DNA from 3 places in the Rossellomorea sp. DA94 genome. Region 2 is predicted to be linked to each of the others. Evidence: riboswitches for the same ligand, from Rfam matches in the RefSeq annotation. Region 2 holds a riboswitch; each other region holds the start of a gene.

Region 1 (3,286 bases), 2.1 Mb from region 2:
CTTTCATGTATATAATAGTTTTATAGAAAGAGGGGATTTACTTGGAACAGAAAAAAGAAGAAGTACATCAGCCGTCCGTTCCAATCTTCGGATATGAAATGTTACGCGACATCTTAATTCCAGACATACTGGGAAAACACACACCCGATATCCTATACTGGGGAGGAAAGCAGCTCTCAAGGAAGTTCCCCCTTCAGTCAACGGAAGAAATATCTTCCTTTTTCGATGAAGCTGGATGGGGCACCCTTACACTTCTGGAACAAAAAAGAAATGAAATGACATTTGAATTGAGCGGACCTGTGATCGAACGGCGTCTGTCACTTAAAACGGATGTGAACTTCAAACTGGAAACGGGCTTTATTGCCGAACAGATTCAGCTTCAAAGAAAATGTGTGGCAGAAGCTGCTGACGAATTACATAAACGGAGCCAATCGGTCAAAGTCATGGTAAGATGGGACGACAAAGACCGGATCGAGTAATCAAGCTCTCAATAAAGGGTTGCCTGGAATCATCCAGGCAACCCTTTTCCATGTTGATCCTACAGCGTGATTTCTTCCATCTTCACGGCATCGAGATGAAAGGCCGTATGTAAGACGCCTGCTGCCTTTTGCATATTCTCCCCATCCACTACTGTAGACACTTTAATTTCAGAAGTGCTGACCATTTTCACGACGATGTCATTTTGAGCAAGCACTTCAAACATTTCCGCGGCCACACCCGGGTTTGAAATCATCCCCGAACCGACAATGGAGACTTTCGCAAGCCCACTTTCGTGCTCGACGTGTGTGAAATTCAACTGCTCTTTATTTCGTTCAAGAACAGCAAGGGTTTCCTCGAGATCGTGCTCCTTGATGGAGAAAGATAGATTGGTCGTATTCTGATCCGTCTGGGTCTGGATGATGATGTCTACGTTCAAATGATTTTCAGCCAACGTCGTGAACACGGATGATAGTCCCGTTAATGCATTTCCCAGTCCGAATACCGTGACCCTCGTAATCTCATTCTCAAATGCTACTCCTCTTACAATCAAGTTCTGTTCCATGCTTGCTTCCTCCTCAATATACGTACCTTCCACTCTTTCGATGCTGGATCTGACTTCCAATGGGATTTGATAATTCTTGGCAAATTCCACCGCCCTTGGATGGAGTACCCCGGCCCCGAGGTTTGCAAGTTCGAGCATTTCATCATAAGAAATTGACGGTAACTTCCTTGCTCCTTTTATATAGCGGGGGTCTGTCGTGTAAACCCCGTCTACGTCCGTATATATATCACAGCGCTCCGCTTTCAGGGCAGCCGCGATTGCAACGGCCGTCGTATCCGACCCACCCCGTCCGAGTGTTGTGATTTCACCGGTTTCTGTCATGCCCTGGAACCCCGCGACGATGACCACTCTTCCTTCCTGAAGGTGAGCTGCCATTTTATCGGTATGAATATTGGTGATCCTTGCATTACTATGGACGGATTCCGTCTCGATTCCGGCCTGCCATCCCGTGAATGAAATGGCATCATGCCCCGATTGGATCAGGGCCATGGTCAAGAGTGAAATGGTGACTTGTTCCCCGGTTGAGAGCAGCATATCCATTTCTCTTTTGCTCGGTTGAGACGTGATTTCCCTTGCAAGACCCACGAGTGTATCCGTCGTTTTCCCCATGGCAGATACGACAACCACCACATCATTCCCTCTTTCTTTTTCTTCAATGATCCTTGACGCAACATTTTGAATTCTTTCCACAGACCCTACTGAAGTCCCACCGAATTTTTGAACAATAATACTCACGACTTCTCCCTCTTTCTGAGCGTCTCCGCTCTTGTTGATGATGAAGAGTACAATCACAATCATCCTACACGTCCATAGGACAGGATCGTTGGTACCAAATCCTGCGCTGATAATAAAAAAAGCAATGAGAATAATATCTCATTGCTTTATGAACATACAGCAGAACATACAAATAGGTTCATCGGCATTGTGAGATAGCTCTCCAAGATTGAATCATCTTGACAATCCTGCATTTCTTAAACGCAGGACCAGCGGATATAGTATGAGACTATAACCACTTCGGCGATTCTCCCCTTTCCAGGCATGTCGGCGGGACTCATACCCCTCTCTACCTGTACTCTTGAAGTTCGCACCTCTATCACCACTTAAAAAGTGATAATGTTATAAATTTTTGTTTATTATAGCACATAAAAAATTGTGATTCAATGCACAATTTTTAAAAAAATTGAATTCATTACAGCCGCTACTTCAATTTCTCCACCAATACCTTCGCCACAGCTTCAGGTATCCCAATCTCTATAAACTCCTCCACGGTCGCTTCTTTCATTTTCTTCATGGATCCAAAGTGTTTAAGAAGCTGTTTCTTTCGTTTTGGACCGATGCCGTCGATGTCGTCGAGGGTGGATTGGAAGGCACTTTTGCCTCTCAGCTGACGGTGGAAGGTGATGGCGAACCGGTGGACTTCATCCTGGATGCGCTGGAGGAGATAGAATTCCTGGCTGCGCTTTTCAAGGGGGACGATTTGCAGCGGGTTGCCGTACAGCAGTTCCGATGTCTGATGCTTATCGTCTTTTGCAAGACCCCCGATCGGGATGTCGAGACCCAATTCATTCTCGATCACGTCCCTTGCCGCTTCGATCTGACCTTTTCCTCCGTCGATGATGATCAGGTCCGGTAAAGGAAGTCCATCTTTCAGCACTCTCGTATACCTTCTCCGGACCACCTCCCTCATGGAATCATAATCATCGGGACCCTTGACGGTTTTGATCTTATATTTACGATATTCTTTCTTTGCCGGTTTCCCGTCTAAAAAGACGATCATGGCCGATACGGGATCACTACCTTGAATATTGGAGTTATCAAAGGCTTCAATCCGGAAAGGCGTATAAATGCCCATATGATCCCCGAGCCTTTCAATGGCTTTGATCGTCCGCTCTTCATCTCTTTCAATCAGGGCGAACTTCTCCCCAAGTGCCTGTTGGGCATTTTTTTCGGCAAGCTTCACAAGCTCTTTCTTTTTCCCCCGTTTTGGTTGGGTCATTTTAACCTCAAGAAGTTTCTCCGCCAGCTCGATATCGATCTCTTCAGGCAAAAAGATCTCCTTCGGCTTAAAGTGGTTAGATTTAGAGTAGAACTGACCCAGGAACGTCAGGAACTCATCCTCTGGTTCATTATAGAGAGGGAATAAAGATACATCGCGCTCAATGAGCTTCCCTTGCCGGACGAAGAATACCTGCACACACATCCAGCCTTTATCAACGGAATATCCGAATACATCACGGTCGGTGA
Region 2 (3,286 bases):
CGCAAGGAAGATGCCCATGAGGATGGATAAAAGAAAGGCAGACAAAAAAATCGAAACAGAATAGAAATACGGCTCCCAGAAGGCCGGGAACATCGGATATGAGTTGTTCGATTCATTCGTGATGGTCATTGATTCAGAATGGATGAGGGAGGTCGATATCTCCACAATGTTGAGCACATATTGTTTCAAACTGAGATCCACCCCTTCATTGAACAAACCGATGAGGCCTGTCAGAAGGATGATTCCGAACAGAACGAAGACAAATTTCAAAACCATGGAACCGATCGATTTGAGATTCATAGATTGATCCTCCGAATTCATTGGATAAAGTTACCTTTATATTACCATAATAAGCCAAAAAAACCATAAAAAAAGGTGAAGCCGCTTTTGGACTCCACCTTTCTTTCCCCTACCGATCTTTTCTTACAAGGTCCGCATATGTCTCCCGCTCAATCACGACCCGGGATTCCCCGTTATCCACAAACACAACTGCCGGTCTCGGTATCCGGTTATAGTTACTCGCCATGGAATACCCGTAGGCCCCCGTACTGAACACAGCCAGAATATCACCGTAATTCGTCGGCGGCAGCATCAGGTCCCAGATGAGCATGTCACCCGACTCGCAGCACTTCCCCGCGATGCTTACACGTTCCGTACATTCTTCATTCGGACGGTTCGCCAGTTCCGCGTGATACTTCGCCTGATACAGTGCGGGTCTGATATTATCCGTCATCCCTCCGTCAATCGCCACATACGTGCGCACATCCGGGATGATTTTCTTTGAGCCCACTTTATACAACGTCGTACCTGCTTCCGCCACCATGCTTCGACCCGGCTCCACCCAGACTTCCGGGAGTGGGTATTTATTTTTCGCAAAATAGGTTTTCACACTATCCGTAATCCCTTTGACATAGGTCGGAATCGGCAGAGGCTGGTCTTCATCCGTGTACCGGACACCGAATCCGCCACCGATATTCAAGACAGGCATCGTAATGTCCATGTCGATCCGGATCCGCTGCATGAAATCAGACAGTACACGGATCGCCTGATCGAAGCCTTCCTGTTCAAAGATCTGAGATCCGATATGGGAATGGAGGCCGAGCAATGAGAAGTATGGCTTCCTGATCGCAAGCCCGATCGCCGTAGCCGCCTGACCGTTTGAAATGCTGAATCCGAACTTCGAATCTTCCTGGCCCGTCGTGATGTATTCATGAGTATGGGCTTCCACGCCCGGTGTGACCCTGATCAGGATTTGTACCTCCTGCTCCCGCTCTTTTGCCAAGTCATGCAGCAGTTCAAGTTCAAGGAAACTATCGACGACAAAGCAGCCGATTTCAGCTTCAAGGGCCATTAGAAGCTCCTCTTCGGATTTATTGTTGCCGTGAAAATGGATGCGTGCTGCCGGGAAACCAGCTTCAAGGGCCGTATACAATTCCCCTCCTGAGACCACATCCAGGGAGAGATTTTCCTGTTCCGCCAGGCGCACCATTTCTTTACAAAGAAATGCTTTACTCGCATAGGCCACCTGATATTTCAGACCACTTTCATGGAATGCATCCCGGAACAATTTAGCATTCCCGCGAATCATCCCTTCATCATAAACCATCAGGGGTGTCCCGTATCTTTCGACCAAATCACCCGTACCGATCCCACCGATCGTTAAATCCCCTTGAACATTCACATCAACTGTACTCATATCCCTAACTCCTTTTGACTCTCTAAAAAACACAAAAAAACCGTATGAAGCAGATGCTCATACGGTTTTTCATCAAAGTTTACGGAAACATGATGAAGACTATGTATTAACATCTCTTCAATAGTGCTCCACAACCTTTGCATTGTGACAGTCCAGCATTTCTTCAATGCTGGCCCAACAAAAAATAGAATTGGCTATTTTCTGCTTCGGCGATCTGCCTTTCCCAACTTATCCCGGAATCCATTATTCTCAAAGAAGGTACTCATCATTCTCGCGCCTCTATTATCAGAGAGTGACTGTATATTTTTTATTGGCATAACTATATCATTCTCTTGAAATGGTTGTCAATTGGTTTATGGATATAGCGTGATTTCGGAGCTCGCATTACCATTTATTTCAAAAATACGCATGAACTATGGGGAATGACGCAATTAATTTAAAAACGACGCAATTACTTCCATAATGACGCAATCTCCCTCGAAAACGACGCAATTAAGGACGATTTTTCCACAATGATGTGAATGTGATAGTCTCAAGCCCTTAAAAACCACCAATCAACGATTAAAAAAACTATTTTTAACTTCCTTAGTGAGGATTTTTCCTCTAAAATGAATTTAAAATAAACGATAGTGTATGTCATTAGAAAGGAGTGCTTCCCATCAAAGAACTGACTATCGGTATCATTTCATCCATGTTCTTTGCCGTCACCTTCATCCTGAACCGGTCCATGGAACTGGCCGGCGGAAGCTGGATGTGGAGTTCGTCCCTGCGTTTTTTGTTCATGCTCCCTTTCCTTTTCCTTATTGTAGGTTTACGGAAGAATATAAATCAAGTGTGGATTGAAATGAGGAAGAAGCCATACGAGTGGCTGACGTGGAGCTTTGTCGGGTTTGTCCTCTTTTATGGTCCTTTGACGTATGCGGCAGCATATGGACCTGGCTGGCTTGTTGCCGGCACGTGGCAATTCACGATTGTGGCAGGGATCCTGCTCGCTCCCTTGTTTTTTACATCAGGACCTGTGAGACGCAGGCACTCCATTCAAAAAAGGGCTCTCGGCATTTCCTCGATCATTTTAATCGGAGTACTGTTCATCCAACAGGAAAATGCCAGTGGGCTGTCTTTTCCAGAAATGATCACAGGCGTCTTACCGGTGATCATCGCAGCGTTCGCTTACCCTCTTGGGAACCGTAAAATGATGGAGGTATGCGGAGGAAAGCTTGATACGTTCCAACGGGTACTCGGAATGACGATCGCAAGTACCCCCTTCTGGCTGATCCTTGGAAGCTATGCGTTTTTTAAAGTAGGCGTCCCCTCCACGGGTCAAGTGACACAATCCTTTATCGTGGCCGTTTGCTCAGGTGTGATTGCGACTTCCCTCTTTTTCCTTGCGACGAACATGGCAAGGCAACATCCCGGGAAGCTTGCGGCAGTAGAAGCGACCCAGTCGACCCAGATTCTGTTCGTCATTATGGGAGAAGCGGCAATCCTTTCCGTTCCCCTTCCGTCGGGATTTGCTCTCCTCGGCATCCTCCTGATCATCGCCGGCATGATCATCCACACCATCAACGTGAAAAAAATGAATGCCGGAGT
Region 3 (3,286 bases), 1.9 Mb from region 2:
GTCGGAATTTGTGGAATGGGAGGCAATTGTATGATGGGGCTCCAAGCACACAAAAAAACCAGAAGCCGAATGGCTCCTGGTTTTTTATGGATTACTCTGCAGATGCCGGCTTTGCTTTTTCACCGAATAAAAAGGCAAAGGCCAGAATCAAAATGATGACAACAGCGAGACCAAGGATGGTGCTGCCTGTGAATCCCAATACAAGGTAACCGATGGCGGCAACGACCGCACCGATGACAGCGTATGGAAGCTGGGTGAGCACGTGATCGATATGGTTGCTCCCCGCTCCCGTAGAAGAAAGGATCGTCGTATCGGAAATAGGTGAACAGTGATCACCCAGTACAGATCCTGCAAGCACCGCTGCCATGGCAGGAAGTAGAATTGTTACATCCGAGGCTGCAGCAATCTCTCCGGCGATCGGTAGGAGAATTCCGAACGATCCCCAAGATGTTCCCGTTGAGAACGCCATGATACCGGCAACAAGGAATAAGATGACCGGAAGTGCCTGCATAGGCAGGCTTGATTGTTCAACCAGACCGGCCAGATACGTACCCGTCTGCAGCTGATCGATGAGTGTCACGATCGTCCACGCAAAGATCAAGATGTAAACAGCCGGAAGCATCGACTTGATACCTTCCACTACAGCCGTTCCAAGAGCACTTCCTTCAATTCCTTTTAGACTTACTTGGCGAAGGAAGAAGATCAGGGAAACAAGAAGTCCGAATAATCCACCGTATAATAAAGATTTTGTAACATCCGTATTTTCAAAAATCGGCAATAAGTCGAATGATCCCACTGCCTGGTAACCGGTCCAAAGCATCATGGAAACTGTCCCGATCACGAGTGCAACGATCGGCCAGACAAGATCGCCTACAGAGCCTTTTGAGCTGACGGGAAGATCATTTTTCAATTCACCGGGAATCTCTTTGCCCGGATCATAAAGATCTCCGGTTTCAAGGGCACGTACTTCATGCTCTTTCATTTTTCCGAAGTCGAGTCCCTTATAGGCAACCATGACGACTAGCAGTACGGCGGCCCATACATATAGGTTCATTGGAATCATTTGAATGAATGCCGAGAATGCCGTATACTCCGTGATACTGTGTGTTGCAAGGATCGAGCCGATGATCCCGATGATGTATGCTCCCCAGCTTGAAATCGGGGAAACGACACAGATCGGGGCAGATGTTGAATCAATGATATAGGCTAATTTAGCACGTGAGATCCTGTGCCGATCCGTGATGGGTCTTGAAACCTGTCCGACAGCAAGGGCATTGAAATAGTCGTCAATAAAAATGATGATACCCAGTACCGCAGCAAGAAGCTGTGCGCCCTGTCTTGTCTTCACACGTTTCATCGCCCATTCGCCGAATGCGCGGCTCCCGCCGGAGATATTCACAAATGCCGTGATGATACCAAGAATGAGTAAGAAGAAAATGATGTAGACATTCCAGGTGTTTAGTCCGCCGTCTGCGACAAAGATACCTTTGAAGGCATCCCACATAAAGCTGAATGTTTTCGTAATTGAGAAATCTGCCAACAAAAAGGCAGAAGCAACGATTCCTACTCCCAATGAAAGCAGTACCCGTCTTGTGAGAATAACCATAAGAATGGCTAAAAGGGGTGGTAATAATGAGTAAATCGTGTTTTCCATAGTGTCCTCCTCCTATTTGATAGGGGGGAACCATCGTAGCATGACAGAGGATAATAAAAAAAGGCAACGATAGAGAAACTATCATTACCTTTGTTAGTAACGTAAGTGCTCCATCACGATCTGTAGCTCCCCATCATAGAGATTTCCCTATAATGACAGTGTTATCCTTCTTCAAGATAACCCCAGCAAATACACCTTCGACATGCATATTTACTTCGGCAAAGATTCCCTTTCGTCTGTTTTCTCTGTTGTCATCCTCGAACAGATTACTCTTGAACCCTGCGCCTCTACCCCATCGGACTGATGATGTGGTGTGTTATAAAATTTTCTTTATTAATATAACAAACTATCATTCTTTTGACAACTTTTTTTCCATACTAATTTGTGGGAAATTCAATGGAAGGACTCGAATCCCCTCCACCATTGTTATAAAATTGCGGTACATCCAAGTGGACGGTACCCATTGCAACCAGGATATCCTGCTTGATCGTTTCGGTTTTCGTTGCAAACGGGATGATGATCTGCACATTTACTTCAAGCTCCACAAATACCTTCACCACCGCATTATTGATCCCGAACTGCTCCACCGTCGTCTTCACATCGGACCGTACGTCACCGATGGAATGAAAGCGGATTGGGATTTTCGGCCCCAGGTTCCCGAGCAATACGTTGTTCGTTGCCTGCCCCAATGGAACGGAATAGGTGATGCCCTTCGATGTCTTCGACTTCCCTTCATCAATTTCCACTTCAGTGAGGAACTCAAGATTTTCAATATTCCCTGCCTCTGCTTCCTGGAGATTCTGCTGGACCAGATTCGTAATCTCTGCCTGGACCCTGTTGATGGTCTGTGTATTGTATTTAAACGAGACGATATCGCCTTCCTGGTTCTTCACTTCTTCGGTTATATCCGAAATATCCAGAACATCGGCAATTTTCTTATTGATGGCTTTGTTAATCACAAGGGTACCGATCCTGCTCGTCTGTGTCTCGGCATATGCAAGAAGTGTAGGCTTCAACCCTTTGTTAATGATCCACAATCCAAATCCTGTGGAGATCATAAAGAACAGAAACGTAATGATCATGACATGTCGAAAAGGCAGCGGACCTCCTCTTCGGGGTTTGTTGGTTTTGAACTTAGACAAAAAAATCCCCCCTTACAAGCTATTTGTATGCATTGTAAGAGGGGTTTAGCGCAAAAATTTATTTAATCTTAAGAGATTGCGGTTCATAATCAGGGTCAAAGCCTGTGATGACCTTGTCTAATGCCTTGCTTAAATCGAGTGGGTAAGGAGAGTCTGCCTCCTGCCCATCCTCTTCGATGATCCGTATGACAGGACGGTCTGTGACTCCTTTGTTTTGATCGGTCACAATCCCTTTCCTTCCATCATTCAGTTCCACGATCATGCCATTCGGATACATCGCGACCGATGACCGGAATGCTTCAATCACTTGTGAATCGAACAGGGATCCCGATCCCGCGTATAATACCTCTAATGCCTGATGGGGAAGCATTGCCTTCCTGTATACCCTGTTAGAAGTCATGGCATCAAATACATCGGCCACGGCGATGATCTTTGCGAACGGATGGATATCTTCACCCTTGATTCCCCGTGGGTAACCGGACCCATCGAG

The links. A riboswitch is a leader RNA that binds a small molecule or an ion and turns the genes downstream of it on or off. The one in region 2 is predicted to bind lysine.
Region 1: it holds a riboswitch for lysine, as region 2 does, so the genes downstream of both, P8596_RS16925 (aspartate kinase) here and lysA (diaminopimelate decarboxylase) in region 2, are expected to answer to the same signal.
Region 3: it holds a riboswitch for lysine, as region 2 does, so the genes downstream of both, P8596_RS20095 (Na+/H+ antiporter NhaC family protein) here and lysA (diaminopimelate decarboxylase) in region 2, are expected to answer to the same signal.

The regions. Positions count from the first base shown of each region.
Region 1 covers NZ_CP122397.1:3,243,664-3,246,949, forward strand. Annotated here, with positions in the region: gene P8596_RS16920 (YslB family protein) at 42-479, shown strand; gene P8596_RS16925 (aspartate kinase) at 539-1,777, opposite strand; lysine riboswitch at 1,965-2,143, opposite strand; gene uvrC (excinuclease ABC subunit UvrC) at 2,241-3,286, opposite strand, start outside.
Region 2 covers NZ_CP122397.1:1,095,733-1,099,018, reverse strand. Annotated here, with positions in the region: gene P8596_RS05870 (ABC transporter permease subunit) at 1-300, opposite strand, end outside; gene lysA (diaminopimelate decarboxylase) at 410-1,696, opposite strand; lysine riboswitch at 1,810-1,986, opposite strand; gene P8596_RS05860 (hypothetical protein) at 2,336-2,479, opposite strand; gene P8596_RS05855 (DMT family transporter) at 2,412-3,286, shown strand, end outside.
Region 3 covers NZ_CP122397.1:3,852,331-3,855,616, forward strand. Annotated here, with positions in the region: gene P8596_RS20095 (Na+/H+ antiporter NhaC family protein) at 92-1,654, opposite strand; lysine riboswitch at 1,770-1,952, opposite strand; gene yunB (sporulation protein YunB) at 2,032-2,796, opposite strand; gene P8596_RS20105 (HD-GYP domain-containing protein) at 2,855-3,286, opposite strand, start outside.